Regions from separate parts of the Pseudarthrobacter sp. NPDC092424 genome, predicted to be linked through region 3. Evidence: riboswitches for the same ligand, from Rfam matches in the RefSeq annotation. Region 3 holds a riboswitch; each other region holds the start of a gene.
What was found. Region 3 has a riboswitch for thiamine pyrophosphate ahead of ACIQCN_RS02925 (bifunctional hydroxymethylpyrimidine kinase/phosphomethylpyrimidine kinase). Riboswitches for the same ligand answer to the same signal wherever they lie in the genome.
Positions count from the first base shown of each region.

Region 1: another riboswitch for thiamine pyrophosphate. It lies ahead of ACIQCN_RS11735 (ECF transporter S component); the one in region 3 lies ahead of ACIQCN_RS02925 (bifunctional hydroxymethylpyrimidine kinase/phosphomethylpyrimidine kinase).
Region 2: another riboswitch for thiamine pyrophosphate. It lies ahead of thiO (glycine oxidase ThiO); the one in region 3 lies ahead of ACIQCN_RS02925 (bifunctional hydroxymethylpyrimidine kinase/phosphomethylpyrimidine kinase).

Region 1 covers NZ_JBIVQC010000007.1:112,916-123,143, forward strand. Annotated here, with positions in the region: gene ACIQCN_RS11715 (glutamate--cysteine ligase) at 1-832, opposite strand, end outside; gene ACIQCN_RS11720 (UDP-N-acetylglucosamine 1-carboxyvinyltransferase) at 902-2,425, opposite strand; gene ACIQCN_RS11725 (energy-coupling factor transporter transmembrane component T family protein) at 2,540-3,352, opposite strand; gene ACIQCN_RS11730 (ABC transporter ATP-binding protein) at 3,349-4,896, opposite strand; gene ACIQCN_RS11735 (ECF transporter S component) at 4,896-5,519, opposite strand; TPP riboswitch at 5,587-5,726, opposite strand; gene ACIQCN_RS11740 (DUF4235 domain-containing protein) at 5,861-6,124, shown strand; gene mnhG (monovalent cation/H(+) antiporter subunit G) at 6,160-6,579, opposite strand; gene ACIQCN_RS11750 (monovalent cation/H+ antiporter complex subunit F) at 6,569-6,847, opposite strand; gene ACIQCN_RS11755 (Na+/H+ antiporter subunit E) at 6,844-7,389, opposite strand; gene ACIQCN_RS11760 (Na+/H+ antiporter subunit D) at 7,386-9,008, opposite strand; gene ACIQCN_RS11765 (Na(+)/H(+) antiporter subunit C) at 9,005-9,553, opposite strand; gene ACIQCN_RS11770 (Na+/H+ antiporter subunit A) at 9,550-10,228, opposite strand, start outside.
Region 2 covers NZ_JBIVQC010000001.1:218,067-228,294, forward strand. Annotated here, with positions in the region: gene ACIQCN_RS01100 (PHP domain-containing protein) at 1-159, shown strand, start outside; gene ACIQCN_RS01105 (DNA-methyltransferase) at 203-1,075, opposite strand; gene ACIQCN_RS01110 (DEAD/DEAH box helicase) at 1,084-2,769, opposite strand; gene ACIQCN_RS01115 (RNB domain-containing ribonuclease) at 3,027-4,550, opposite strand; gene thiE (thiamine phosphate synthase) at 4,596-5,258, opposite strand; TPP riboswitch at 5,286-5,405, shown strand; gene thiO (glycine oxidase ThiO) at 5,398-6,705, shown strand; gene thiS (sulfur carrier protein ThiS) at 6,702-6,938, shown strand; gene ACIQCN_RS01135 (thiazole synthase) at 6,973-7,758, shown strand; gene ACIQCN_RS01140 (hypothetical protein) at 7,761-8,063, opposite strand; gene ACIQCN_RS01145 (DUF3107 domain-containing protein) at 8,120-8,344, opposite strand; gene ACIQCN_RS01150 (TetR/AcrR family transcriptional regulator) at 8,406-9,068, opposite strand; gene moeB (molybdopterin-synthase adenylyltransferase MoeB) at 9,153-10,228, shown strand, end outside.
Region 3 covers NZ_JBIVQC010000001.1:609,926-620,153, forward strand. Annotated here, with positions in the region: gene ACIQCN_RS02895 (bifunctional folylpolyglutamate synthase/dihydrofolate synthase) at 1-809, shown strand, start outside; gene ACIQCN_RS02900 (DUF4233 domain-containing protein) at 812-1,282, shown strand; gene ndk (nucleoside-diphosphate kinase) at 1,324-1,743, shown strand; gene ACIQCN_RS02910 (hypothetical protein) at 1,875-2,162, opposite strand; gene ACIQCN_RS02915 (vitamin K epoxide reductase family protein) at 2,309-3,025, opposite strand; gene ACIQCN_RS02920 (Rne/Rng family ribonuclease) at 3,467-6,877, shown strand; TPP riboswitch at 6,996-7,093, shown strand; gene ACIQCN_RS02925 (bifunctional hydroxymethylpyrimidine kinase/phosphomethylpyrimidine kinase) at 7,083-8,606, shown strand; gene rplU (50S ribosomal protein L21) at 8,941-9,249, shown strand; gene rpmA (50S ribosomal protein L27) at 9,311-9,574, shown strand; gene obgE (GTPase ObgE) at 9,691-10,228, shown strand, end outside.

The DNA of each region.
Region 1 (10,228 bases), on a different contig from region 3:
GGGCGATCAGGGCCGCATCTTCGGCCCGGAGGCAAACGTCCGCCACCCGGACTTCCACCGTGGGGTGGTTCCGGGAGAGCCTTGCGTCGAAATAGAGCATGCCCTCGTCCAGCATGACCCCGCTGTCCAACAGTCGGGTGACCACGCGCCGGTACGCCGGGTACGTCCCGTAGATTCCCGTCGGCCCTGCTGTCGGCCAGCGGTTCCAGGCCTGGGTCCGGTAACTTTCGAAGCCTGTCTGCTGCCCGTTCCAGAATGGCGAGTTCGCGCTGAGCGCGGTGAGGACTGCGAGCTTGTCGCGGATCCGGTCAAGAACGGCAACGCCTTCGTCCGGCGTTTCAACATATGTGTGGACGTGGAACCCGCAGGTCAGCTGTTCCTGCGCCGTAAGGCCGAAGCGTTCCAGCATCAGCGCATAACGCGGGTCCGGAGTGGTGTGCGTTGCCGAGGCCAGCGGTGAGGTGGCCAGGGCCGCCACGCGGGCGTTGCTCTTTCGGGCTGCGAGATCCGCCAGGGTACGGCCGGCCCTGATCTGCTCAAGAAGTACCCCGTACTCCCGGCATGGCCGCGTCTGCGTCTCGATCTGCTCAAGCTTCAGCTCGGCGCTCAAGCCCATCTCTTCGTCGTCGTAGACCGTCTCGTCCCGCTTCTCCAGCGAGTGCGGGTCGACATCCCGCGTCTCGAGCACCTGCGGCCCCGGAGCATGGGAAACCTGCGGGGCGTCGTCGGCGGCCATGCGCCGGCCGGACAGCATGGCGTCGGCCAGGGCAAGCGGCTCCCCCGTTTCGGGGGAGACGATCAGAAGCTCTTCCTCAACGCCGAATGTACGCATATTCACATTCTGCTGCAGCCCGGGGCATTTGCACGGCCAAACGTGCAATTCATGACGAAGCGTGAATGCCTAGTCCTGGAAATACTCCACCTTGGCGCCGATGGTGTTCAGCCGCTCGGCCAGGTCCTCGTAGCCGCGCTCAATCACGTAGATGTTCCGCAGCTCCGATACGCCGCGGGCCGCGAGCATGGCCAGGAGCAGGCACGCCGCGGGACGCAGTGCCGGCGGGCAGCCCACCTCGGCGGCACGCCACTTGGTGGGACCGTTGACGTAGATACGGTGCGGATCCAGCAGCTGCACCTGCGCACCCAGCCGGTTAAGTTCCGTGAGGTAGATGGCGCGGTTTTCGTAGACCCAGTCGTGGATCATGGTCTGGCCGTGCGCGTTGGCCGCGATGACTGCGAAGAACGGCAGGTTGTCGATATTGAGCCCGGGGAACGGCATGGGATGGATCTTGTCCTCGGGCGCCCGCAGCTCCGACGGCTTCGTGGTGACGTCCACCAGGCGGGTGCGGCCGTTCCGGGCCATGTACTCACCCGAGACTTCCAGCTGCTGGCCCATCTGCTCCAGCGTGGCCAGTTCAATCTCCATGAACTCAATCGGCACGCGCCGCACGGTCACCTCGGAGTTGGTGACGATGCCGGCGGTGATCAGGCTCATCGCCTCGATCGGGTCCTCGGAGGGGAAGTATTCGACGTCGGCCTCAATCCGCGGGCGGCCGGTGATCCGGAGCGTGGTGGTGCCGATACCCTCGATGTCCACGCCCAGCATCTGCAGGTAGAAGCACAGGTCCTGAACCATGTAGTTGGGGCTCGCGTTGCGGATCACGGTGGTGCCCTCGCGGTGCGCCGCAGCCATGATGGCATTTTCGGTGACGGTGTCGCCGCGCTCGGTCAGCACGAAGGACCGTTCGCGGGTGTCGGCGGGCGGGGCCTGGACAGTGTAAAAACCGCCGCCAGCTTCCACGGACAGGCCGAATTGGCGCAGCGCCTGCATGTGGGGTTCCACGGTGCGGGTGCCCAGGTCGCAGCCGCCCGCGTACGGCAGCCGGTATTCGGCAGTCTCGTCCAGCAGCGGCCCCAGCAGCATGATGACGCTGCGCGTGCGGCGGGCGGCGTCGATATCCATGCCGGCCAGGTCCAGGACGGCCGGTCGGCGCAGGCGGAGGTCGGTGTCGTTGAGCCAGGTGCATTCGACGCCGATGCTCGCGAGCACTTCGACGATCCGGTTGACTTCCTCGATGCGCGCCAGTCGGCGGAGGACGGTGGTTCCGCGATTCACGAGGCTGGCACACAGCAGCGCGACGCCTGCGTTCTTGCTGCTGTTGACGTCCACTGCGCCGGAGAGCGTGCGCCCGCCCTCCACGCGGAGGTGGGTCATCCGGGGCTTGCCCACGTTCACGATGCTGCGGTCAAAGATGGCCTCGAGCCGCTGGATCATCTTCAGGCTCAGGTTCTGCTTGCCCTGCTCCATCCGGGCCACGGCGCTTTGGCTGGTTCCAAGTTCGGCCGCAAGTTGCCCCTGCGTCCAGCCTTTTTCTGCGCGGGCGTCCCGGAGCATGGCGGCAACGTGTTCTGTGGTTTCCTGCGTCATACCTCGAATATATCATTCATGAGTTACGAGGGCGCCAGAAGGGGCGGACAGAGGCCCGGATAGGGATCCAGTACCCGCCGCGTGCGATACCCGTGCAACAGCAAGACCCGTGTCTCAGTTCTCCAGCCAGACCATATTCCAGGTGCCGGCCGAGATGGCCGCAGCCGCCGACAGTCCCGCAACCAGTGCCCCGCCGGCTAAAACCCAGACATCCAGCCTGCTGTACGTGGATTCGCGGGCCCAGGTCCGCGGCCCGCCGCCGAACCCGCGTGCCTCCATGGTCACGGCCAGCCGCGACGCACGCCGGATCGCCTGGATCAGCAGCCCGAAGCTCTGCCCCAGCGTGGCCTTCGCCCGCTGCAGCACGTTCCCGCGCGAACCCACGCCGCGCGCCCGTCGTGCCATTCCAATGGTCTGCCATTCCTCCGCCATCAGCCCCACGAGGCGCATCGCGGCGAGCGTGCCCAGCACGAACCGGTGCGGCAACCGGGCCTTCTGCGCCAAGGCGTCCGCAAGGTCGGTGGGGTCGGTGCAGCTCATCAGCAGCACGGCCGGCAGCGCGATGGCCAACCCGCGCAGCATGAATCCGGCACCGAGCTCTAGGGAGCCTTCGCTCATGGTCCAGAGTCCGACGTCGATCAGCGTCCTTCCACTGTCAGGAGCCAGGATGGAGGTGCTCCAGCCCCCTGCCGCGGCCGCGAGGATCAACGGCCAGCCGCGCTGCCACAGCAGCACAAACGTCAGCCCGGCCAGCGGAAACAGGAGAAGTTCGAAGACCAGCGCCACGGTGGCCGAGACCCAGTCGATGGACAGCGCCAGCACCAGGGTGATGAGGAAGACGGACGCGAACTTGCTCAGTGGGTTGGCGTGGGTGAGAAGCGCCTGGTTTCCGCGCAGGTTCAGTTCCTGCCGCCCTGCCCCGGTCATGGTGCCACCCGGTCCGGCGCTGCCATGCGCAGTTCCGCACCGCCAAGCGCGGCGGTGAATTCGGCGTCGTGCGTTACTGCAACCACGGCGGCACCCTGGTCCAGAAGCTCGGACAGGAAGGACGCCAACTCGGCCCAGGTGTTGGCGTCCTGCCCGAAGGTGGGTTCATCCAGGACCAGCACCTGCGGGCTGGCGGCCAGCACGGTGGCCACGGAGAGCCGCCGTTTCTCCCCGCCGGACAGCGTGTACGGGTTTGCGTCCACCAGGCCGGTGAGCCGCAGCCGCTCAAGCAGCTCGTCAACGCGTTCCCCGCCGTGGCCCAGGTGCCGGGGACCGAAGAGCAGCTCGTCCCGGACATTCCCGGTGACGAACTGGTGCTCGGGTTCCTGGAAGACGGTGCCGATCCGCTCGATCAGCTGCTCCGCCTTCCATTGGTACGGATCGATTCCCGCCCCGCGGCTCAGGTCAACGGCGGCCGAAACCTTCCCTTTCACCGGCGCCAGGAGCCCGGCCAGGGTCAGCGCAAAGGTGGACTTGCCCGCCCCGTTGGGCCCTGTGACGGCCAGCGCCTGGCCAGCGCGCACCTGCGCCGAGATGTCACGCTGCACCGGTACCGGCGGGATCTTCCTGAGACCCTTCCGGCCCGTCCGTTCCCGCGAAACTCCCAGCCCCTCGGCGGCGAGCAGGAGGCCGCCGGAACCCGGAGGGGGCATGGCCGCCCGTTGGCGCGTCTCCGGAACGTATCCCGGCACCCACACACCGGCCGCCATGAGCATGGTCCTGGCCTCGCGCAGCACCCGGTCCGGAGGTCCGTCCAGCAATACGGCCGGCCCGGCGCCGGATCCCGGCTGCAGGACCACGATCCGGTCCACCAGGTCCTTCCACACGGACACGCGGTGTTCCACCACCACCAGCGTGGCGCCGGTCTTGTCCAGGCAGCGGCCCACGGCGTCCCGGACTTCCAGCACGCCGGCCGGGTCCAGGTTGGCGGTTGGTTCGTCCAGCAGGATCAGCCCCGGGCGCATCGCCAGGATGCCCGCCAGCGCCAGCCGCTGTTTTTGCCCACCGGACAGCGCGGACGTGGGGTGGTGCAGCGGCAGGTGGGAAAGTCCGACGTCGGCAAGCGCCTCATGCACGCGCGCCCAAATTGCGTCGCGGGGAACCGCGAGGTTCTCGGCACCGAAGGCGGCGTCGTCACCCAGCCGTGACAGAACCACCTGCGTTTCGGGGTCCTGCTGCATCAGCCCCGCGCGGCCGCGCCGGCCCCGGGGGGAAGCCCCGTCAACCAGAAGCGAACCGGACTCGTCAGCGTCGCCTGCCTCGCCGTCGTCGTCCGCGTCCCCCAGCACCCCGGCGAGGGCGTGGAGCAGCGTCGACTTGCCGGCACCCGACGGGCCCAGCAGGAGCACCCGCTCCCCCGGCGCGATGTCCAGGTCAAGGCCCCGGACGGCTGGCTTGGCGCGTCCGGGGTGCCGCCAGCCCCAGCCGCGGGCGGCAACCGCGGCGGGGCGGACGGCGGATGCGCTGCCGGAAGGTCTTGGCATCAGGAGAAGACGGGCTCCGTGGCCGCCTTGCGGGAGGCGAACGGGCTCAGCACGCCGGTCCGGGCGAGGCCGCGGGTGGCGATCCAGGACAGGGCGCCGGCGATGATCGCACCGGAGATGCTGGTGAACAGGATGTAGGCGAACTTGTCACCGGCGGAGTAGGCGATGTTCCAGCCCCACGGGGAGAACGAGTCGTTCAGGCCGCAGAACAGGCCTGCCGCGGCGCCCGCGAGCAGGGCCACGGGCAGGTTGAACTTCCTGTAGACGAAAACCGCGAAGATGATTTCCGCGCCGAGGCCCTGGACGAATCCGGAGAACAGCACCGACGTGCCGTACTGCGAACCCATCAGCAGTTCGCCGGTGGCTGCAACCGTCTCGCAGAAGAGTGCCGCGCCGGGCTTGCGGATGATGAGCATCCCCAGGACAGCCGGAATCATCCAGCCGCCGGCGATCAGGCCGGTCAGGGGCGGGTAGACGGCGTTCATCGGAGCGGACACCGCTAGGGCGCCCTGGGACCACGCCCAGAAAATCACCCCGCCGGCGATGGCGATCAGCGCCGCCACCACGATGTCCACGACGCGCCAGGACTTGCCGGGGGTCTTCTTGATTGCTTCAGTTGCCATGGTGAATCCTCCTGGGTAGCAGGAGGGGAAAGTGGTCACGGCAACCGCGTTGAACGGTGTTGCCGGCCACTTCGAGAACTCGACTCCCTTGCGCCGGTACTAACCGGATCAGGTTCGAGGGTCTGCGGATCTCCGCACTCTCAGCGCCCACACGGGTTCCCGGCTGAGCCGGCAATGCCCGACGGCGGCGCTCCCCTGTCGTTTGAATGTTGCGTTGAGTGGTATGCCCCTGAGGGCGTGCTCCAGTTTACACCGCAGCGGCCAATGGCGGCGGGGAAAATTACGGCGCCGGGCCGTTAGGCTGGGGTCAGTCCGTTTTCTGCCCGCAAGGAGTACAAGGAATGAACCTTTTCATTAAGCTGCTCGGCACCGGCATCTCGCTGGTGGCAGGCTTCGTCGGCACCAAGATGGTCAACACCGTCTGGGAGAAGACCACAGGCCGGAAGCCTCCCACCGGCAAGGACGAGGATGTGCCCACCAGCCTGCACTCGGCCCTGACGTTTGCCCTGATCTCAGCATCGGTGAGCACCGTCATCCAGGTCCTGGCGAACCGCGGCACCCAGCGCGCCATCACCCGCTTCGCCAAGAGCCAGGACATCGTTTAGCCCCGCTTCAACCTGCCGCCGGCAACCCGTCTCACTCATTCCTCGGGAGGCGGGTTGCCGGCGGCTTTTTGGACCACGGCTTCGAGCTCGTCCGAGGTCAGCAGTTCCCGGTGCAGGTGCTTGGTGCGATAGCCGGCCCGGCCCACCATGTGCGCGGAGACCGGCACCGTCAGTAACTGGAAGATCCAGGCCACCAGCAGCACGGGCCACACCCACCAGGTGCGCAGCTGCAGTCCGATCGCCGCCAGCAGCAGGAACAGTCCCAGCACCTGCGGCTTCGTGGCGGCGTGCATCCGGCTCAGCAGGTCCGGAAAGCGCAGCAGGCCAATGGCGGCGCCCAGCGACAGGGCAGCGCCGACCACCATGAACACCGCAGACACGGCGTCCACCCAGGCATCAACGCCGGCGACAGTCTCGCCCACCGCCCGGTAGCCCGTGAGCAGTTCAGGATTCATGCGGCTGTTCCCTTCTGTCCGCGACGAACCGGGCCACCGTCACTGAACCGACGAAGCCGATGATCGAGATGGCCACCACCAGCATCAGGTTGTTCAGGTGGCGGTTTACGGCCATATCGATGCACAGCGCCGCCCCCAGGACGGCCAGCAGCACGTCGGTGGCCAGCACCCTGTCCAGGAGCGACGGTCCCCGGGCGATCCGGAGAATGGCGCCGCCGGCGGCGAGCGCCAGGATCACGGCCGTCACGGCCAGCACGGACTGCATCATGCCGCGGCCTCCCTGCGGACAGCCTCAAGCTCGGCCGGTGTTCCCATAATCCTGATCAGCCCCGCCTCGATGGAAAGTACCTCGTTCCGCAGCCGGGCCACGTCCTGCTCAGTGCTGATGTTCAGCCCGTGCAGGTAAAGAGTGGACGTGGAGCGGTCCACCTCCACCACCAGTGAGCCCGGGATCAGCGAAATCACGTGTCCGGTGGCCGTCACCATGAGGTCCTGATGGCTTCGCAAAGTGACAGCGACGACGGCGTTCCTCACCTTGCGGCCCCGGGCCACCGCCAGGAAGAGCACCTGGGCGCTTGCGCCGGCCACCTTTCCGAGGAACGCAAAAGCGAACGGTATTGCGTACAGGATGTTGAAGCGGCCGCTCAGTTCCACAGGCGGCAGGTAGAACAGCCGGGCCACCGCCACGGCAAGCAGCGCGCCGAACAGTACGTTTCCCGGACTGAAGTCCTGCCACAGGGCACCCCAGACGATCACCAGCCATACCAGCAGCGGCAGTTCCTGGCGCAGCGAAATCCGGCGGCGGCTCATTGTCCTCCTCCAGCGGTGGTGATCTGCGGGACGGAGGTGTCCGCGCCCAGCACGGCCTGAACATAGTCCGTCCTGTCCAGCATGTCCTGGGCCGCCTGCCCGGACAGCGTGAACAGCGGACCCGCAAACACGGTCAGGGCAACCCCGAGCGCCACCAGGCCCAAGGTGGACCCCACCATGGTCCGCGGAAGCACCGTGGTGTGCGGCTGGCCGGTGGTGTTCGTGCGGCCGGCACCGGATGCCGTTCCCCCTGCCCCGGAAACCGACAGCAACACGGGATCCGGATGTTCGGCATCGGACGGCTTGCGCCAGAAGGCCCTGTTCCACACCCGCGCCACCGCCAGGAGGGTGAGCAGGCTGGTCAGCACGCCGCCCGCCACCAGCACGTAAGCAAGTGGCGTGCCCAGGGCGACCCCTGCCTGGATCAGCCCGGCCTTGCCCAGGAATCCGGAGAATGGCGGAATGCCGGCCAGGTTCATTGCGGGGATGAAGAACAGCACCGCCAGCAGCGGCGAGAGCTTGGCCAGTCCGCCCAGCCGGTCCACGGACGAACTGCCGCCGCGGCGTTCGATCAGTCCGGTCACCAGGAAGAGGCTGGTCTGGATGGTGATGTGGTGGGCCACGTAGAAGACGGCCGCACCGAGCCCGGCAGCGGAGGACATCGCCAGCCCGAACACCATGTAGCCGATGTGGCTGACCAGCGTGAAGGACAGCAGACGCTTGATGTCGCTCTGCGCCAGGGCGCCCAGGATGCCCACCAGCATGGTCAGCAGCGCTGCCACCATAAGGGGGGTGTTCAGCGAGTCGCCGGGAAACAGCAGCGTTTCGGTCCGGACCATCGCGTAGACGCCAACTTTGGTCAAGAGCCCTGCGAACACCGCGGTGACCGGCGCCGGCGCGGTGGGGTAGGAGTCGGGCAGCCAGAACGAGAGCGGGAAGACGGCCGCCTTGATCCCGAACGCCACCAGCAGCATCACGTGCAGCAGCGTTCTGGTGCCCTGGTCCAGTTCCCCCAGCTTCAGGGCCAGGTCCGCCATGTTCACCGTACCCGTGGCGCCGTAGACCATGGCGATCGCGATCAGGAACAGTATCGAGGACACCACCGATACCACCACATACGTGACCCCGGCGCGGATCCTCGGTCCGGTCCCGCCAAGCGTCATGAGCACGTAGCTCGCGGTCAGCAGGATTTCGAACCCGACGTAGAGGTTGAACAGGTCGCCGGAGAGGAACGCGTTGGAGACGCCCGCGACCAGGATCAGGTAGGTGGGGTGGAAGATCGATACGGGCGCGTCGCGGTCGCCGTCGGCCATGCCCTGCCCGGTGGCGTAGACCAGCACCGCGAGGCTCACCGCGGAGGACACCACCAGCATCAGAGAGGAGAACTGGTCCACCACCAGCACAATCCCCCACGGCGGCAGCCACCCTCCGATCGTCACCGCTGCCGTCCCGCCGTTCCACACCGAGGCCAGCAGGAGGCATTCGAGCAGCAGCGTCAGGGACAACAGCACAATGCTCACGCTCCGCTGCGCGCGCGTGTGCCGGATCAGCAGGAACGTGAGGGCCGCTCCCAGGACGGGAAGGACGACGGCGAGCGGGGCCAGGGAAGCGACGTTCACTGTTCGGTCCCTTCAGTGGGCCGGGCCGCTTTGGGCGCGCGGGATCCCTCGGCCGGCGCCACATTCAGTGACCCTGGAGTCTCCTCCGATACCGCACCGTCCACCGGCATTTCCCGTCCGCCCGTCACCAGCACAGGGAACTCGGATGTCTCGGCCGGAATCTCGGCGTCGTCCTCCGCATCGAAACTCGGGGTCTCCGCCACGCGGAGGTCTTCCACGTCGTCCTGGATCTCGTCCTGCCGCGCCAGGACCCAGGTGCGGTAGATGATGCCCAGCATAAACGCGGTCACGGCGAACGAGATGACGATCGAGGTGAGGATCAGGGCCTGCGGGAGGGGGTCGCTGTAGTCCCCGGGGGCTGCGTCCCCGGAGTACAGCGGCGCCAGCCCGGCATAACCGCCGGTGGCAAGGATCAGCAGGTTGGTGGCGTTGGCCAGCAGCATCAGGCCCAGGAGCACCCGCGTGAGGCTGCGCTCCAGGATCAGGTAGATGCCGCAGGCGAACAGGGCGCCCATGACCAGCAGCAGGGTCAGGTTGACGCTCATGCTTTGCCCTTCACAGTGGTTTCGGCCGGAACCCCGTCCGGTTCCTGGCCGCTGGCAGGTTCCGCGGACCGTTCCTCGAAGTGCTCGTCAATTTCGGCGCCCAGGCTGCGCAGCACGTCCAGGGCCAGCCCCACCACCACGATGTACACGCCGGTGTCGAAGATGGTGGAGGTGACGAACTTGATGTCCCCGAACACGGGCAGCCAGAGCTCGATGATGGCCGTCTGGAACACCTGCCCGCCCAGGAGCAGCGGCACAGCGCCGGAGGCGGCCGCTACGGCCAGGCCGATGCCCAGCAGCGCGCCGGCACTTACGGGCGTGGCCTCACGCAGTTCGAACCTGCCGCCGGCCAGGTAGCGGATCGCCAGGGCCAGTCCGGCGGTGAGGCCGCCTGCGAAGCCGCCGCCCGGAAGGTTGTGGCCGGCCAGGAGCAGGTACAGCGAGAAGATAATGAGCGAGTGGAAGATCAGCCGCGTCACCACCTCGAAGATGATGGAACGCCGTTCCGGGGCCAGCGTCCGGCCGGCCACGATCCAGGGGTCGCGCGTGGCGGCTGCGAACTTGCGGCTGAGCGCCAGTGCGGCCCCGTCCCGGGAGCCCGGATCCACGCCGGTGTGCCGGCCCACGGTGCCTTCGGCCACGGTGCTGGAGGACTTGAGGCTGTCGCCGCGCCCG
Region 2 (10,228 bases), 390 kb from region 3:
CATGGTCTCCTGGTCACCGGCTCCTCCGACTACCACGGGACCGGTAAGCCAAACCTGCTCGGCGAGAACCTGACTGCACCGGAGGTGCTGGCGAGGATCGAGGAATTGGGGACCGGGACCGCCGTCGTCCGCCCCGGCCCCGCCCTCCCGACCGGGTAGCGCGAAGCGTCCTTCCAGGGCCCGAAAGGGCACCAGGCGCTGCCTACCTGGGCGGGAAAGCCGCTACCGTGGCGTGCGCCCCGAGGCGCTTGGCCATGATCTCGATGGCCGGCTGGTTCTGGTCCACGCACACGAACTTCCGCCCCAGTTTGCCGGCCACGGCGCCCAGTGTCCCGGAGCCTGCGAAGAAGTCCAGGCACCAGTCCCCGGGCCGGCTGGACGCAGCCACCACGCGGCGGACCAGCCCCTCCGGCTTCTGCGTGGGATAGCCCGTTTTTTCCTTGCCCGTCGGAGAGACGATGGTGTGCCACCACACGTCCGTGGGAAGTTTTCCCAACTCGCGTTTGGCGGGTGTCACCAGGCCGGGAGCCATGTACGGTTCCCTGTCCACTTCGGCGCTGTCGAAATGGTACTTCGCCGGGTTCTTTACGTAGACGAGGATGTTGTCGTGCTTGGTGGGCCAGCGGGTCCTGGCACGCGCGCCGTAATCGTAGGCCCAGATGATCTCGTTCAGGAAGCACTCCCGGCCGAAGATCGCATCCAGCATGACCTTGGCGTAGTGGACCTCGCGGTAGTCCAGGTGCAGGTACAGCGTGCCGTCGTCGGCCAGCAGGCGCCAGGCCTCCACGAGTCGCGGTTCCAGGAAGGACCAGTAGTCGCTGAACGCGTCGTCGTAGCGGTGCAGCGCGCCCTTGATGGTGTCATAGGAGCGGCCCTTGAAGCCTACGCGGTCCCCGCTGCCACCGGAGTTGGCCACCATCCGGGTCTCCTGGCGGCGCTGCACCCGGCCCGTGTTGAACGGCGGGTCCACATAAATAAGGGTGAAGGCGCCGTCCGGCAGCGTGGGGAGGTAGTCCGCGTTGTCCGCGTGTACCACCAGGCTGCCGCCGTCCGGCGCCCAAACAGCGTCAGTCATCGACGCTGTTAGCCCTCGGCGCCAGGCTGCATGCCCTTGTCGCCGGCCACCACTTCGCCGTTGCGGCGGCGGGTGCGCGTCCGGGTGCGGCGGGCACGGGACGGCTGGGCATCCTCGGAGCGGGGCGCCTGCGCGCCGCTGTCAGCTGCTTCCACGGCATCGGAGGTACGACGGCGGCGCTCACCGGAGCGGCCCGCCCCTTCGGTGCTGCGGGACTCACCGCTGCGTGCCGGGCGGCCACGGCCACCACGGGTGCGCTCACGGTCGCGGTCACGGGGTGCGCCGGAGTCGCGGCCGCCGCGGCCGTTCTTCTTGCCGGTTTCGCCGAGGTCCTCCAGGACTTCTGCGTCCACGCCGGCCAGGGTGCGCTTATCGCGGGGCAGGCGGCCCTTGGTGCCCTCGGGAATGTCAAGGTCCGTGTACAGGTGTGGCGAGGAGGAGTAGGTTTCCACCGGTTCGGGCACGTTCAGGCCCAGGGCCTTGTTGATCAGCGCCCAGCGGGGGACGTCGTCCCAGTCCACGAAGGTGACGGCCGTGCCCTTGTTTCCGGCGCGGCCGGTGCGGCCCACACGGTGCAGGTAGATCTTCTCGTCTTCAACGCACTGGTAGTTGATCACGTGGGTAACGTCTTCAACGTCGATGCCGCGGGCGGCCACGTCCGTGGCCACCAGGACGTCCACCTTGTTGTTGCGGAAGGCACGCAGGGCCTGCTCGCGGGCGCCCTGGCCCAGGTCGCCGTGGATGGCGGCAGCGGCGAACCCGCGGTCCACCAGCTCCTCGGACACCTTCGCGGCCGTCCGCTTGGTCTTGGTGAAGATGATGGTGCGGCCGCGGCCCCTGGCCTGCAGGATCCGGGCCACTACCTCGATCTTGTCCATGCTGTGTGCACGGTAGATCAGCTGGCGGATGTCGCGCTTGGTCAGGCCCTCGTCGTCGGGGTCGGCGGCACGGATGTGCGTGGGCTGCGTCATGTACCGGCGGGCCATGGCGATCACCGGTCCGGGCATCGTGGCGGAGAACAGCAGCGTCTGGCGTACTGCCGGGGTGCCGGCGATGATGGTCTCCACATCCGGCAGGAAGCCGAGGTCCAGCATCTCGTCTGCCTCGTCCAGGACCACGATCCGCACGTTCTTCAGGCTCAGGTGCTTCTGCCGGTACAGGTCGATCAGGCGGCCCGGGGTGCCGACGACGACCTCGACGCCGTTCTTCAGCGCTTCCACCTGCGGCTCGTAGGCGCGGCCACCATAGATCGTTGCGATGCGGGCATTGCGCTTGCTGGAGGCGGTCTGCAGGTCATTGGCCACCTGGACGGCAAGTTCGCGCGTGGGGACGATGACCAGGGCCTGCGGGGCGCCCGGAACAGCCAGCTTGTCGTAGCCGGGATCGTCCTGTCCCACAACGCGCTGGAGGGCCGGGATACCGAAGCCGAGGGTCTTGCCGGTACCGGTCTTGGCCTGGCCGATGATGTCGTGGCCGGAGAGCGCCACGGGCAGGGTCATGGCCTGGATGGGGAAGGGATGCGTGATCCCGGCGTCAGCCAGGGACGCGACGATGTCCTCCCGGACGTTGAAGTCGGCGAAGGACTTCTCCTCGATCTCGTGCGGTTTCTCGTCCGAGATGATGGTCTCTTCCGGCTCGATGGTTTCGGTGCCGGACTCGTCCGTCAAGAGCTGGTGGGTGTGCAATTCACTCACGTGGAGTTTCCTTATTCATTTGGGCAATGGCGCTGCCTGCTCAACGGTTCCGCCGGGGGCGGGGCCGGAGCACGCTCAGGCGCACAAGCAAGTCCAGTGGAAGCCGATCGCGGGCTATCTAATGCCGGCACTGGGGACCGGCGGGTGTATCTCAAGATCGCGTAGGGGCGGGCTTGTTGGTTTCAAAAAGGAAATCAACGACCGGGCATCCATTTCTACAGGCACCAGTCTAGCCGTAAACGCCCGGAACCCCGGATTTAGCCGTGTTCCCTGGTGGCGGACTCCTGGCGGACGAGTTCGAAATGCACGTGGCGCGCAGCGATGTCCGAGGAAACCAGACGGACCCGGACCTTGGTGCCCGGTTTGAGCTCCCCGGCGCAGCGCGCCGTCACCGCCGGCTCCGCGATCTGGATAATGCCGGAGGTGCCGTTGCCGTTGCCGTTTTTCCCGTTCCCGTCCCTGCCGTTGGACGTCCCGCCGTTGTCTTTGGGCGGCCGGGACCCTGAAATGACAATGGCGTCAAATTCCTGCCCCACATGGTTGACCAGCAGGGCGGCTTCCACGGTGTCCAGCGCCATGCGCTCCATCCGGCTGGCCAGCTGGTCGGAGCCCGCCATTATTCCTGGCAGGAGCGGCAGCGCCTCGCGCGCCCAGACCGGCACGCCGCCGCCGCTGCACAGCGCTTCACAGATCACCAGGACAAAACGGTCCACAAGGCGGCGCAGCGGAGCGGTGGTGTGCGCGTAGGACGCACCAATGGCCGACTGGATCGCATCCGCAGGGACAGTGCCGTCGAAAGCGGTGTAGGCGGCGCCGCGGAACAGCATCCCGGCCGAATGCAGAATGGCCAGTTGGCGCGGCTCCGTGGGGTCCAGGGTGCGGAGGTATTCGCCGTAGCTGATCTTCCCGTTCCAGGGCTTGCCCAGGACTTCGGTCTGGAGCCGGAAGTGGTCCAGGGAGCGGCTGTCCGGCGCAGGCATGGTGCGCAGGATCCCCACCTTACCGTCCAGCATGAGCCGGGCCGCGGCCATGCCGGTCATGAGGGAAATCTGTGCGTTCCAGTCCTCCACGGGAAGCTGCGGTGCGGCGGCAATCCGGTAGCCGCCGTCGGGAAGCTGGACGATTTCCTGGTCCGGCATGTTCAGGCTGGCGCCCCCGCGCTCACGCTCCAGCGCCACGCGCTTGAGGCCTACCTCTTTGAGCAGCTGGAGAACCGGCGGCGCCGTGCCCGCGTCGAGCTCCTTTTGGGCGCCCTTGTAGCTGAGCTTGTCGCGGCTGCGGATGCGTGCCCGCCGCACGTTGACGGCAGTGACTTCCGCGGCGCTGTTGAGCCGGAAGTCCCAGACAAACGCCGGGCAGTCCTGGTCCGGGAGCAGGCTGCCGGCACCTTCGCTGATGACCTGCGGGTGCAGCGGAATCCGGCCGTCCGGCGCGTAAAAGGTCTGTCCGCGGCGCCGCGTTTCGGCGTCCAGCGGGCCTCCCGGCCGGACGAAAGCGGGCACGTCGGCGATGGCATACAGCACCCTGTAGCCGCCGCCGTCGGGTTCAATGAAGAGGGCCTGGTCCAGGTCCGTGGAGGATTCCGGGTCGATGGTGATGAATCCGACGTCCGTCAGGTCATAGTCCGGCATGTCCAGCGAGGCCACGGCCGCTTCGGCATCCGCCAGGACCTCCTGAGGGAATCCGGCAGGCAATTCCAGCTCGGTACGCAGCGCGCTCAACGCCTCCTCGAGCGCGTTCCTGTGCTCGTGGACATTGGGAGCCAACCGATGATGCGACACGAAAATCAGCCTAGCCCGAAACCCCCGGAACGAGGAACAGCCGGGCTAACCCGCGGCGTCGAGGGCGGCGAGCAGCGACGCAGCGGCTTCGGCCGGGTCCGGCGCCTCCGTGATGGCGCGGACCACCACGATCCGGCGGGCACCCGCAGCGGCCACCCGGTCCACGTTGCCGTGGTCGATTCCGCCGATGGCAAACCAGGGCAGGCCGGCCGGCGCCACGGACGCGGCGTGCCTGACCAGGTCCAGCCCGACGGCGGCGCGCCCCGGCTTGGTGGGCGTGGCCCACAGTGGACCCACGCAGAAGTAGTCCAGGCCCGCCGGCCCCGGCGCCGCGGCCACCGCCGCGTCAACCTGGTCCGGCGAATGCGTGGAAAGCCCGATCGCGGCGCCGTCCAGGAGGCTGCGCGCTGCCTTGAGGGGAAGGTCCTTCTGCCCGATGTGGAAAACGGGCGCCCCGGAAAGGGACGCGATGTCCGCCCGGTCGTTGACGGCCCACAGCCGGCCGTGCCGGACGGCAGCCTCGCGCAGCACCTCGAGCAGCTCCAACTCCTCCGCGGCCTCCAGGGCCTTATCCCGGAGCTGGATGATGTCCACGCCGCCGGCGAACGCGGCATCGACAAACCGGGCAAAATCGCCGTGGGCGCGGCGGGCGTCGGTGCAAAGGTACAGGCGCGCGGACGCCAGGGCGGCAGCGGGGGACACATTCATGGCTGCAAGCCTAGTTCCTCTAAACTGGCCTCGTACTGCGGGAGCCTGCGGCAGCTGTCACAAAAGCGCCGGGCTGAGAGGGCGTCAGAGCCGACCGCTTGACCTGATCCGGCTAATACCGGCGTAGGGAAGGAACCATATGGGCAACCCCACCAGCGGATCCGGCGCGGCCGACGACGGCGTAATGCGTGCCGACGTGGCAGTCGTCGGAGGCGGGGTGATAGGCCACAGCATCGCGTGGGAGGCCCGCCGCTCCGGCCGATCCGTGGTGCTGGTGGATGATGCCCCCGGAACCGGCGCCAGCTGGGCGGCGGCCGGAATGCTCGCCCCCGTCAGCGAACTTCACTACCAGGAGGAAGCCCTCCTGGAGCTGATGCTGGAATCCTCCTCCCGGTGGCCCGGTTTCGCGGCCGCCCTCAAAACCGCCGCGGGCGCGGACCCCGGATACCTCGAGACGCCGACGCTCGCCGTCGGCGCGGACGCTGCGGACAGGCAGGCGCTGCTTGACCTTCGGGCCGTGCAGAAGGCCAACGGCCTCGACGTGGAGCCACTCACGGTCCGGGAGGCACGCCGCCGCGAACCGCTCCTGAGCCCATCGATCGCCTGCGCCCTGGACACCCCCGCCGACCACCAGGTGGATCCGCGGCAGCTGGTGGCCTGCCTCCGGCTGGCGCTCTCCCGGCACGCGGACGGAGAGGGAGGGGCAGGCACCAGGGTTGCCGGCGCCGTCGACGGTTACGCGGTAATGGCCAGGGCAGCGGGACTGGCGTGGGCGGACGACGTCGTGGCCGGAGTCCTGCTGGAAGGCGGCGGAAAGGTTCTTGCGCGGGAGACCGTGGTCGCCAACGGTCTGCACGCCGGAGCGCTGGGCGGGTTGCCCGAGGGCCTGGCGCTGCCGCTGCGCCCGGTGTACGGCGACATCCTGCGGCTCGCCGTGCCAACGCAACTCCGGCCGTTGGTGACGGCGACGGTACGGGGCCTGGTTCATGGCGTGCCGGTCTACCTGGTGCCGCGGCAGGATGGAACCGTGGTCATCGGCGCCACCCAGCGCGAAGACGCCCTGGGCGGGGCGGCCCGTCCGGAGGCCGGAGCGGCGCACGGTGCCGTCTCCGCCGGCGGGGTTCACCAGCTCCTTCGGGACGCGCAGACTCTGGTCCCCGCCGTCGCCGAACTGGAACTGCTCGAGTGCACCGCCCGGGCCCGCCCCGGAACCCCGGACAACGCGCCCCTGCTGGGCCGCGTACCGCTGCCCGACGCCGCCGGAGGATACGTCCCCGGGCTCGTCGTCGCCACTGGCTTCTTCCGCCACGGCGTCCTGCTGGCGCCGGCGGCCGCGGCCGTCTGCCGCGCCCTGCTGGACGGCACCCGTGACCCCCGCTGGGCGCCGTTCGACCCTGCCCGGTTTTCCGCAGCCGCATCACGCCACGACACCAAGGAGAGAGCATGAACATCATCCTGAACGGAAGCCCGCGCGCCGTGGCGGACGGCGCCTCCGTTGCTGCGCTGGTCAGCGACATCACCGGCCGGCCGCTGGCAGCAGACGGCCAGGCCGCCGACGGGCGCAAGCTTGGCGTGGCAGTGGCGCAGAACGCGCACGTGGTTCCGCGCAGCCAGTGGTCCGCTACGGCGCTCGCCGAGGGCGACGACGTTGAGCTCGTAACCGCAGTGCAGGGAGGCTGACACCGTGACCGAAACAAGCCGCCCGTCATCAGCCATGGAAACAGCATCGGCTGACGGCCTGGTTATCGACGGCATACCGCTGCACTCACGGCTCATCATGGGGACAGGGGGAGCGCCCAGCCTGGAGGGTCTCGGTGCCGCACTCCTGGCCTCCGGCACCGCACTGACAACCGTGGCCATGCGGCGCTATTCACCGGCCGAGACCGGCTCGCTGTTCCAGCTGCTCGTGGACCACGGGATCCGGGTGCTTCCCAACACGGCGGGCTGCTTCACGGCCCGGGATGCCGTCCTCACCGCCGAACTGGCCCGCGAGGCCCTGGAGACGGACTGGATCAAGCTGGAAGTCATTGCCGACGAGCAGACCCTCCTGCCGGATGCGGTGGAGCTCGTCGATGCCACGGAACAGTTGGTGGCCCGGGGCTTCAAGGTCTTCGCCTACACCAACGACGACCCCGTCCTGGCGCTGCGGCTGGAGAACCTCGGGGCCACCGCCGTGATGCCGCTGGGTGCCCCTATCGGAACGGGTCTGGGCATCCTGAACCCGCACAATATCGGGCTGATTGTTTCCCGCGCCTCCGTTCCCGTGGTGCTGGATGCCGGGATCGGTACGGCCTCCGACGCTGCGCTGGCCATGGAACTGGGTTGCGACGCGGTGCTGCTGGCGACAGCGGTGACGCGGGCACAGAACCCGGCGCTGATGGGTGCGGCCTTCAAACACGCGGTGGCTGCCGGCAGGATGGCCAGGGTTGCGGGGCGTATACCGCGGCGCGAACATGCATTGGCGTCATCCGCCATGGAGGGCCGGGCCGAGTTCCTGTAACGCTAAAGGCGGAGGGCCGCGGTCAGGCGCTCGGTGTCCTGCCGGGCGCGCGTGCGGCCCAGGTAGGCCACCGCGGCGATGGCTGCGCCGGTTCCGAGAAGCACAGGAAGAACCCAAGGCAGCCAGGTCAAACCGGGCAGGTAGCCAAATCCTGCGGCCATGAGGATGGTCCAGGTCACCGATGCCACAGCAACGGCAACCCCCGCGGGGAGGCCGGCGCCGTACTTGGCATGGCGCTTGTCATTGGCCCACACAAGGAATCCTGCGGCAACCGCTGCGAGCACGACAATGGTGAGCGAGAGCATGGATCTCCTTTAACTTAAAGCCGCGGCGGCCAGGCGGCCGCCGCGGGCAAAGGGTTCTAGAACTGGCCGAAACCTACGCGGCGGACTTCTTCGGCCCCGATTTCGACGTAGCCCAGGGCGTTTCCGGGAACGATGATCAGGCGGCCCTTGTCGTCCTTCAGGCGCAGTTCGCTGCCCGTGTTGATGGCTTCGCCGACGACCTTGGCCACGGAGTCTGCGTCCTCAGCGGACTCCAGTACGATTTCGCGGCCAACATTCTGCACGCCGATCTTAATTTCCACAGGGGCCTCCCAGCCGGTCAAATGTTCAGGGACCTCAACGAGGTGTTCTCTTATTTGTAGTCTAGGACTCTTTGGGGAAACGAGAGATTCCGCGCCAAGCTAAACGGTAAATGAGGTCACTGGCCACATCCAGGTCCAGATTCCCGTCCGTTTCCAGCCAGTAGCGTGCACTCACCTGGGCCATTCCGGCCAGGCCGCGGCCCAGCAGCTGGGCTTCCAGCTGAGGAAGCTTGGTGTCCTCTGCGATGACCCGGGCTATGGCATCCGCGAAGGTGCGGTTCAAAGTCTCCAGCCGGGAGCTGACATCGGCGTCATTAATAAGGTCGGATTCGAAAACAAGCCGGTGCGCCTGGTCATCGCTGGCGATAAACCGGAAGTAGGCGCGCATCACGGCCTGGACGCGCTCTTTGTTATCCGTGGTGGAGTTCAATGCTCCCAGCAGCAGCTCAGTCAGGGCCGCCAGGTGGCTGTCCAGAAGGGCAAGATAGAGCTCACGTTTGGACGGAAAATGCTGGTACAGGACCGGCTTGCTGACCCGCGCCGTCTCCGCGATTTCGTCCATGGCGGCCCCGTGGTAACCGTTGGCAACGAACACTTCCTGGGCTGCCGCCAGGAGCTGGGCACGGCGTTCATCCCGCGGCAGCCGTGCCGAGCGCTGGCCTGCGGGGCGGGTGACTGATTCCGGTGCTGCGGACGGGCGGTCTGCGCGTGCTTCTGGGACCACGGTTGTCCTTCTTTCCGTTGCGGTTACACCCACTTTACTGCGGGGTAATATGACCGGGCGGTATCCCGGGGCATACATTGAAGTATGGCCTCGTCTCTGACCGCAAATGTTGCAAATGTTTCCCTGGAACCCTTGGTGGAACCGGCAGGCGAACTCACACCGGCGGAAGTGGAGCGCTATTCGCGGCACCTCATCATTCCCGAGATAGGCGCGGTGGGGCAGCGGAGGCTCAAGAACGCCAAAGTACTGGTGATCGGTGCAGGCGGGCTGGGGTCCCCCGCATTGCTGTACCTCGCCGCGGCCGGGGTGGGAACACTGGGAATCATCGACGACGACACGGTGGAACTCAGCAACCTCCAGCGCCAGGTCATCCACGGCGTGGCGGATGTGGGACGCCCCAAGATCGAATCAGCGCGGGACGCGGTCCATGCCCTTAACCCGCTGGTGGAGGTCCGGCTGCACAAGGACCGCCTCGACGCGGCAAATGCGCTCGAACTGTTCGCCGGGTACGACCTGATCCTGGACGGTGCGGACAACTTTGCCACCCGCTACCTCGTCAACGACGCTGCCGCCATCCTGGGCAAGCCTTACGTCTGGGGTTCGATCTTCCGCTTCGACGGACAGGTGAGCGTCTTCTGGGAAAAACACGGGCCCACCTACCGCGACCTCTATCCCGAGGCGCCCCCGGCGGGTTCGGTACCCTCCTGCGGCGAGGGCGGCGTCTTCGGAATGCTGTGCGCGGCGGTGGGGTCGCTGATGGTGACGGAGGCCGTCAAACTGATTACCGGCGTCGGGCGTTCCCTGCTCGGGCGCGTCGCGCTCTTCGACGCCCTGGGCGGCAGCTGGCGCGAAATCCGCGTCGCGAAGGATCCCGCGGCGCCGCGCATCACCGAACTCACTGACTATGAGGCATTCTGCGGCCTTGCGCCGGAGCCGGAAACCGACACCGAGCACACCGTCACCGCGGCGCAGCTGGCCACCATGCTGGCCTCACGGAAGGCCGGACTGAAGGATTTTGAGCTGGTGGACGTCCGGGAGCCCGGGGAATACGACATCGTGCGGATCGACGGTTCTGTCCTGGTTCCGCAGGGCAGGATCCTCGCGGGGGAGGCCTGGCAGGAGATCCCGCAGGACAGGGACGTGGTGTTCCTGTGCAAGGG
Region 3 (10,228 bases):
ACACCACGGAGGACATCGCGCACGAAAAGGCCGGGATCATCAAGCCCGGCGGCTACCTCATCAGTGCCGCCCAGCCACTGGACGCCGCCCAGGTGCTGCTCGAGAAAGCCAAGGACGTAGGGGTGCCGTTCCGCTTTGAAGGCGTGGAGTTCGGCGTCGAATCCCGGACGGTTGCCGTCGGCGGCCAGATGGTGACCGTCCAGGGCATCGCCGGCCGCTACCCCGACCTGTTGGTGCCCCTCCACGGTGCCCACCAGGCCCAGAATGCCGCCGTGGCCATCGCGGCGCTGGAGGCGTTCTTCGGCGGCGGGAAGGAGCTGGACTTCGCAGTGCTGCAGGAAGGCTTCGCTGAGGTGACCTCACCGGGCCGGCTGGAGGTAGTGCGGACCGCACCCACTATCATCGTGGACGCCGCGCACAACCCGGACGGCATCAAGGCCTCGGCCGCCGCCCTGCAGGAAGCCTTCACCTTCACCCGGCTGGTGCCGGTGGTCGGGGTGCTGAAGGAAAAAGACGCCGAAGAGATCCTGCGCCAGCTGAAGGAGTCCCTGGGGGAGGTTGCGGAAGAATACTGCTTCACGCAGTCCAATTCGCCGCGCGCAGTGCCTGCCGCGGAGCTGGCCGAACTCGCAGTGGACCTGGGCTTCGGCGAGGACAACGTGCACATCGCTGAGAAGCTCGACGACGCCATCGAGTGGGCCGTCGAACGGGCCGAGGCGAACGACGACCTGTCCGGCGGCGTGCTGGTCACCGGCTCCATCACCCTGGTGGCCGAAGCCCGCATCCTGCTCGGGAAGACGGAGGCATAGCGATGGCCAGGCTCACCAAGGCCCAGCGCGAATGGCGGCCGGGCATGCCGAAGAAACGGCGCTCCACCAAGGTCATGTTCGCGTCCTCCGTGCTCCTGCTCGAAGCGTTCGTGATGTTCTTTGCCACACTGGCGGTCTTCGGCCTGCGGCGCGGCGAGATTTCCCCTGTCCTCATCCTGTCCGTGGGCATTTGCCTCAGCCTGGTGATGGTGGCAGCGTGCGCTTTCCTCAGCCGGCCGTGGGGCATCGGCCTGGGCTGGGCGCTGCAGGCGGTGCTGATCCTCACCGGCTTCATTGAACCGGCCATGTTCCTGGTGGGCGCCATGTTTGCGCTCGCCTGGTGGTACGGCATCCGGACCGGAATCAGGCTGGACCGTGAAGGAGCCCAGCGCGAACGGGAACAGGCCGAGTGGGAAGCGGCACATCCTGACCAGGCAGGCCATGGCCAGGCGCATCCGGACCAGGCCCCGTAGACTAATTTCCGAAATCCCCCCAAAAACGCATTGGAGCAGTTGTGACCACTGAGCGCACCCTCGTCCTGATTAAGCCAGACGGCGTCGCCCGTAACCTGACCGGCGCCATCCTCGGCCGGATCGAAGCCAAGGGCTACACCCTGGCAGAACTCAAGAAGGTGGACGCCACCCGCGAACTGCTCGAGCAGCACTACGAAGAGCACGTAGGCAAGCCGTTCTACGAGCCCCTCGTGGAGTTCATGCTCAGCGGCCCGGTGGTGGCTGCGATCTTCGAGGGGCACCGGGTCATCGAAGGCTTCCGTTCCCTGGCCGGCACCACGGACCCGACGACGGCGGCCCCCGGCACCATCCGCGGCGACTTCGGCCGCGACTGGGGCCTGAAGGTCCAGCAGAACCTGGTGCACGGCTCCGACTCCACCGAGTCAGCCGAACGCGAGATCAAGATCTGGTTCCAGGACTGATGCTCCGTGCCCCGGCAGCCACGCCGGGGATGGACGGACAGGTGGTCCGGGCAGCCGGAGCCGCCTGTCCGTCCCACAGGACTCCAGCCCGGCACCTGCAGCTCCAGCTGCGGGTGCCAGGCTGTTTGACGTTAAAGATCGTCGCAGCCAAGCCCGGGGAAGATGTGCCAGGGGCCCTTGGCCGGTCCCGATTCATTAGCGGCACGGTGCAGGCCCCTGACGTCAGGCTCAAACAGAACCTGGTCGATATCCACGCAGCCACTGGGAGTCATGACGACGTGCTGGTGGGCGTGTTCTCCGCCCAAAGGTGATTGCTCGGCGGCCGGCGGAGTTGCGGCCATGGCCGGCACGCCTGCGCCGCCGGCCAGGCACAGACCCAGCGCCATCGGTATTGCTGCCCTGAAAAGGTTTTTGCGCATTGCAATGGATCCTCTCGTCTGAAGGAATTACCGTCCGCTCCGAACGGTTTCCCGCTGTTGGGAAGTTCCATCAGAACGCCGACATGCTGCCTTGGCACGAGTAGCAGGTACTCATGTTTCGCAGCAGCGGATCCGTAGCCGCAGACCTAGTATCCGGAGGTTCCGGCGAATACCTGGATGAAGGCGAAGAAGATCGTGGCAATCACCGCAACATACAGCAAGGCAGTGACCACCCAGCCCGAATCGCCCAGGACGCGGGCCGCCCTGGCCGGAACGGGGATAACGCCGGCAGTGATGTTGCGGATGGTCACCCAGACGAACAGGGGAATCATGGCGGCCCACACCACCATGCAGAACGGGCAGAGGATATTAATGACATAGAGAGCCTGGGACCAGAGCCACACCACGAAGGCGAATCCCAGCGTCACGCCGACCTGCAGGCCAATCCAGTACCACCGCGCGAAAGTTGCGCCCGCCAACAAGGCCATGCCGATGGTGATCACCACCGCGAACGCCACAATTCCGATGAACATGTTTGGGAAGCCGAACACCGAACTTTGCCATGTCTGCATGACCTGTCCGCAGGAGATCCACGGGTTTACGTCGCACACCGTAGTGTGGCCGGGGTCCTTGAGGACTTCGAGCTTCTCCAGCACCAGCACGCCGGAGGCAAACCAGCCAACGACGCCGGTAATCACCAGGAGCCAGCCGAACGGCCGGGTGCGGGTCATCGCGGGGACGGACGCGGCGCTCCCGGCGGCCGGGCCGCCTTTCCGGTCCAGTGCGGCCCGGTCCATGGCAGTCCTGTCCGCTGCTGAACCGTCCAGTGCAGGCGTGCCGTTGGCGGGGGAGATGCTGGGCATTGGCATAGCGTCCTTTTCGTCAGGGTGCTCCTGCCCCGATTGTAACGCCGCGTGCTGGGAGGGCCGCCCAGCCGGGCGGGTCCGGGCCGCGCTTCCGCCCTGTGATTGCCGGGGTGTGAGACAATAAGCGTGGCTGGAAGCCGATCCACATTCGGACTCCGGTCCGGTGGCTTGTTTGCAAGACCGCCAATGATGAGCAGGGCAGGCTTCGGTTTTATTCGGATCAGACTCCCGCGACTCCATTGGGCGGCACCTGGTTGTGGCACGTAGAACAACGGGTTTCAGAACATCCTGCCGGCTCCCAAGGGCTGCCGCACCCCAACGCCGGTGCGAACCTGGGAGTATCCACTTGACTTCTGTCAACGCCTGCGGGTTTTGACAATATTTGCCCCAATGGGTGCCGGATGTGGCGGTACGTCAGGGGCAGGAGTGTTGCCACATATGGAAAATGAACAAGGTTTGGCCGTTAACGAAGATGCTGGTGCGGCGGCCGCAGTTGCCCCCAAGAAGGCCGCCAGGACCCGGCGCAAGGCTGCGCCCGGGAAGGACGCCGCAGAAGTAACGGCAGCGGATAGTCCGACTGCGGCCGGGACTGCTCCGGCTGGGTCTGCACCGACCACGTCTGCACCGACCACGTCTGCACCGACCACTTCTGCGCCGGCCGAGGCTGCCGCTGGAGCAGGTTCTGCAGAGGAAACTCCGGTCCCGGCCAAAGCTGCCCCGGCCCGGCGCACGCGGTCCCGCAAGAAGCCGGACGCAGCAGAGCCCGCTGCTGAAACGGCTCAAACAGGTGCGGAAGTTCCCCCGGCCGAGGCAACTGCCCACGAACCTGGCGCGCCGGCAGAATCCAGCCAGGACACCCCAGACGGGCCGGACGCGAAGCCGGTGCGCCGCCGTCGTACGTCAACGCGCAAGGTGCAGGCCGCCACTGGCGCGGAAACGGCGGAAGCCGGCCTTGAACCAGCAGTGGTGGGAGCAGCAGCTGCAGCCACCGCGGTGGAAGCGCCTGCCACCGCACCGTCCGCCGAAGAACCTGTCGCCGCGCCCGGGACAGAGGAACCTGTCGCCGCGCAAGCCGCCACCGCGGAACCCGCCAGCGAAGAACCGGTCGAAGAAACAGCCCCCGCCACAGCGTTTGGCTCGCTGTTCATGGAACCCGGTTCGGCTACCTCGGTCCTGTTCCAGGCCCCGGACCTGAGCACTGTTGCCCGTCCGGCGGCAGCCGCCGTGGAAGCGGACCAGGAAGACGAGGACGAGGACGACTCCGAGGAATCCGGCAACCGGCGCCGCCGCCGCAGCCGGGGCCGTCGGGGCCGCAGCCGCTCTGACCGCGACGTCGAAACCGTGGACGGCCAGGAAGGCTCAGACACCACGGACGGCGCCGACGAGGACTCCACCGGGCCGGCCGAGGATGGCGTGGTGACGTCCCGCCGCCGGCGCCGCCGCCGTCGTGGCGACCAGGACCTTGAACTCACCGGCGGCGAGGACGATGACCCGCCCAACACGGTGACCCGCGTCCGCGCCCCCCGCTCCGTAAGCGACGTTCCGGCCAGCAACCGCGTCACCAGCGTCAAGGGTTCCACCCGACTGGAGGCCAAGAAGCAGCGCCGCCGCGAATCGCGGGACACCGGCCGCCGCCGCACCGTCATCACTGAGGCCGAGTTCCTGGCTCGCCGGGAATCCGTGGACCGCCAGATGATCGTCCGCCAGCGCGATGACAGAATCCAGATCGGCGTCCTGGAAGACGGCGTGCTGGCAGAGCACTTTGTCTCCAAAACCCAGCAGGACTCGCTGATCGGCAACGTTTACCTGGGCAAGGTCCAGAACGTGCTGCCCTCCATGGAAGCTGCGTTCGTGGACATCGGACGCGGCCGAAACGCCGTCCTTTACGCCGGCGAAGTCAACTGGGACGCCGTGAACCTCGAGGGCAAGCAGCGCCGCATCGAAAACGCGCTGAAGTCCGGGGATACCGTGCTGGTCCAGGTCACCAAGGACCCGGTGGGCCACAAGGGCGCGCGCCTCACCAGCCAGATTTCGCTGCCGGGGCGCTACCTGGTGTACGTTCCGGGCGGCTCCATGACCGGCATCTCCCGGAAGCTGCCGGACGTGGAACGCAACCGCCTCAAGCGCATCCTCAAGGACCGCCTCCCGGAGCACGCCGGGGTCATCGTGCGTACGGCCGCCGAAGGCGCCTCCGAGGAAGAGCTGACGCACGACATCAACCGCCTCCGCGCGCAGTGGGAGGGCATCGAGAGCCAGTCCAGGTCCACCAAGATTCTTGCCCCGGAACTGCTCTACGGCGAACCTGACCTGACCATCAAAGTGGTCCGTGACGTCTTCAACGAGGACTTCTCCAAGCTCATCGTTTCCGGCGAGGAAGCCTGGGACACCATCGAGGCCTACGTGACCTATGTGGCCCCGGACCTGGTGGGCCGGCTGGAAAAATGGACCCAGGACCAGGACATCTTCTCCGCCTGGCGCATCGACGAGCAGATCCACAAGGCCCTGGAACGCAAGGTCTTCCTGCCCTCGGGCGGCTCTCTGGTGATCGACCGGACCGAAGCCATGACCGTGGTGGACGTCAACACCGGCAAGTTCACGGGCAGCGGCGGAAACCTGGAAGAGACCGTCACCAAGAACAACCTTGAGGCAGCCGAGGAAGTGGTGCGCCAGCTGCGCCTCCGGGACATCGGCGGCATCATCGTCATCGACTTCATCGACATGGTGCTCGAGTCCAACCGCGACCTGGTCCTGCGCCGCCTGGTGGAGTGCCTGGGCCGTGACCGCACCAAGCACCAGGTTGCCGAGGTCACCTCGCTCGGCCTGGTCCAGATGACCCGCAAGCGCATGGGCACCGGACTCCTGGAAGTCTTCGGTGAGCAGTGCGAGGCCTGCGCAGGCCGCGGCATGATCACCCACGACGATCCCGTGGAGCACCGCCGCGCCAACACTGTGGCCGCCGAACACCACGTTCACCGCGCCGACAACCGCGGCGAGGCCAGGGGGGAGGGGTCCCGCAACGAGAACCAGCGCGGCGACGCCAACCAGCCGGGCGGTCGCCCGGAGCGCAAGCGCCGGCGCGGACGGGGCGGCCAGCAGGTTGAGGCAACACCGGCACCCGCGGTCCAGGTCCACACGGTCCACCCGGACCCTTCGGATGCCGAACGCCACGCCAAGGCAGAAGCTACCCGCCTGGCCCTGGCCAACATTGCCGCAGCCGCCCACGCAGCGCACCTGCACGATGACGAGGTGGCCGCAGGCAAGCAGGCAGCGCCGGCTCCCGCTGCCGGGCCCGTTCCCGCTGGACGCGGCGAAGAGGCGGAAAAGAGCGACGCCGGTGCTTCCGCCCGGCCCGCAGCCGTCCTCACCTTTGGCGGCGAGAAGGTCGCGCTGCCGTTCGTGGAGCACACGGAAGAGCAACAGCCCCAGCCCTCACTGTCCCTGGACCGGCTGGCCGAGGCGTTCGCCCACCTGGGTGAGCCTGCCCGGCAGCCTGACGCCGTGCCCGCCGTTGCGGACGCTGACTCCGCCGCGCCGGCCCCTTCGGCTGCTCCAGCTGCTGCGGCTCCGGCAGTTGCGGCCGCCGAAAAGGACTACTCCGACCACACGCTTGAGCAGTCCCGCCAGCGCAGGCCGCGGCGCAACCGCAGCGCCAGCCGTGCCCAGGGCGCAGCCAACGCAACCACGGTGGAGCAGCACGAAAACGTGCCCGCCCCGGCTGCCGGGCACTCCCACGCGGCCAAGGCTCCGGAGCCTGCACCGGCCGCCGCGCCGGGAACCGCCCGGCCCGCCGGGAAGCGGGCCGAGGAGCCCATCATCCTGGGTGTCGGTGTGCCGGCGTCGGAGCTGTAGTTCCGCGCAAACGCCCTCCGGAAGTCCCCGTCTCATGGACGCTGCCCCTTGAACTACAGGGGGAGTTGTTCATAAGGCGGGGATTTCTGCGTCCGGGACGGCAAGAGGACTAGGCTGGGAAACCGACACGGGGTGCCGCGCAGAGGGCCGGCTGAGATCCAGACCCGTTGAACCTGTCCGGTTAGCACCGGCGAAGGGATGTCTCTTGTCGTCGACCACTGTCCAGCTGCAACCGCCGGAAACCACTGCCACAGTGCGCAGCGTTCCGCGGGTCCTGTCCATTGCGGGTTCCGATCCCTCCGGCGGCGCGGGCATCCAGGCGGACCTGAAGAGCATCGCCGCCCTCGGTGGCTACGGAATGGCTGCCATCACCGCGCTCACTGCGCAAAACACCCGTGGCGTGCGTGCGGTGCATGTTCCGCCCGCAGCCTTCCTTGCACAGCAGCTGGACGCCATCAGCGAAGACATCACCGTGGACGCGGTCAAGATCGGCATGCTGGGGGAGGCCGCGGTGATTGAGGTGGTCCGGACCTGGCTCGAAAAGGCGCGCCCGGCCGTCGTCGTCCTCGATCCGGTGATGGTTGCCACCAGCGGTGACCGGCTCCTTCAGGAGTCCGCCGAGGCCGCGCTGGGGGACCTGTTGCCGCTGGCCGACCTCATCACCCCCAACCTGGCCGAACTTGCCCTCCTGGCAGGCGGCGGGCTGCAGTCGACCTGGGTCGGCGCGCTGGACCAGGGCCGCTGCCTTGCCCGGACCACGGGAGCCACCATCCTGGTTAAGGGCGGCCACCTCGCCGGCCGGGACTGCCCGGATGCCCTGGTGGATACGTCCGGCCGACTGTCGGCGGAGGTGGTGGAACTGCCGGGGGAGCGGATCGCTACGCGGAACAGCCACGGTACGGGCTGCTCGCTGTCGTCGGCCATGGCCACGATGCAGGCCCGGCTGGGTGACTGGGAAGCGTCGCTGCGGGAGGTCAAGCCGTGGCTCGCGGGCGCCCTCGCCGCTTCGGATCGGCTCTCCGTGGGAACCGGCAACGGGCCCGTGCACCATTTCCACCACCAGCCGGTTTTCCGGGCGGAGGGCTCCTTCGCCCAACAGCTTTGGGCTGACGCCGAGGATCACCTCGGGCAAATCCACGCCCTGCCGTTCATTCGGTCGCTGGCCGCCGGCACCCTGCCCGAAAGCGAATTCGCGTATTACCTCGCCCAGGATGCCATCTACCTGGCCGGGTACTCCCGCGTGCTGGCGAGGGCCAGTGCGCTGGCCCCCACGGAGGCGGAACAGCTCTTCTGGGCCAGGTCCGCGCAGCAGTGCCTTGAAGTTGAATCCGGGCTGCACCGGTCCTGGCTGAACACGAGGCCTGCCCAGGGCGGACTTGGCCCCGTGACCAAGGCGTACGTGGACCACCTGACTGCGGCGTCGGCGTCGGGCAGTTATGCGGTACTGGCCGCTGCGGTCCTGCCCTGTTTCTGGCTGTATGCGGAGGTGGGGCGGACTCTGCACGCAGCTTTCGTGGCAGCGGGTGAGCCAGCAGGCCATCCGTACGCCGAATGGCTGCGCACCTACGCGGACGAGGCCTTCGCGGCGGCAACGCGCCGGGCGGTGGCGATTGTGGATGATGCCGGCCGGAACGCGTCTGAGGCCGACCGGGCTGCCATGGCAACGGCGTTCCGGCAGTCCTGCCGCCTGGAAGTGGATTTTTTCGACGCGCCGCGCCTTCATTGCTGACCCCGGCGGGGCCCCGCCGCGGCTAATATAGTGACGCACGGTCCCGGCGCCGGAGCAACCTGTGGCCACTATCACAGACGACCCGCCGGAACCAGCCTCATTTGCGGCCGAAGCCAAAACTAGCGTATTCTAGATCTTCGGTGCTTACGCCAACACTTGGGTTATGACCCTGGGGGGCCGCCGCGTGTCCAGGACATGCAGCGGAATCTTCCGGGATAGCTCACGGGTTCCCCCGGGAAATCCACGGCGTTGAGGCACAGCGGAAACCCAGCCATTCAGCGCCGGGTGCCGCACGCAAATTTAGTAATAAACGTCGAGAGAAGTGAGTTCCCAAGTGGTGTACGCGATTGTCCGCGCAGGCGGCCGCCAAGAGAAGGTTTCCGTTGGAGACTTCGTTACCCTGAACCGCGTCGCCGGTGGAGCCGGCAGCACCATTGAGCTGCCCGCACTGCTCCTGGTAGACGGTGACAAGGTCACCTCCGCCGCTGCTGACCTGGCCAAGGTGACTGTTACGGCTGAGATCCTCCAGGACCTCCGTGGTCCTAAGATTGTCATCCAGAAGTTCAAGAACAAGACCGGTTACAAGAAGCGCCAGGGTCACCGCCAGGAACTGACCAAGGTCAAGATCACCGGCATCAAGTAACCACCGGTTACTGTTCAGCTTTTTCAGCAGATTCCCCAGAATTTAGAGGCAGGCATTTCAGATGGCACATAAAAAGGGCGCGAGCTCCACTCGCAACGGTCGTGACTCCAACGCTCAGTACCTCGGCGTGAAGCGCTTCGGCGGCCAGGTTGTTTCCGCAGGCGAGATCATCGTCCGCCAGCGCGGCACCCACTTCCACCCGGGCGCCGGCGTTGGCCGTGGCGGCGACGACACCCTGTTCGCACTGACCCCGGGCGCCGTTGAATTCGGCACCCGCCGCGGTCGTCGCGTCGTCAACATCGTTGCTGCTGCAGCTGCAGAGTAACAAACAGTTCTGAAGCGGTGGAGCGGGCCATACGGTCCGCTCCACTGTTCTTTTAACCGCATTACAATCGTCTTGGCGTCCAGCGGCGCCGGGAAACAGCATTTGAGGAGATCCACGTGGCCAGCTTTGTAGACCGGGTAGTACTGCACGTATCCGGCGGTACCGGCGGCCATGGGTGCGTCTCCGTCCACCGTGAGAAGTTCAAGCCCCTCGGCGGGCCCGACGGCGGCAACGGCGGCAACGGCGGGGACGTCATCCTCCGCGTGGACCACCAGACCACCACCCTGCTTGACTACCACCACGCACCGCACCGGCACGCCACCAACGGCGGCCCCGGAATGGGCGACTGGCGCGGCGGCAAGAATGGCGAGACCCTGGTCCTGCCCGTTCCGGACGGCACGGTCGTCAAGTCCAAGGACGGCACCGTCCTTGCGGACCTCGTCGGCGAAGGCGCCGAGTTCGTCGCGGCCGCCGGGGGGATCGGCGGCCTGGGCAACGCCGCCCTGTCCTCGCAGAAGCGCCGGGCTCCCGGATTTGCGCTGCTCGGCATCGAAGGCGAATCGCGCGACATCGTCCTGGAGCTGAAGTCCATTGCGGACATCGCGTTGGTCGGCTTCCCTTCCGCGGGCAAGTCCAGCCTCATCGCGGCCATGT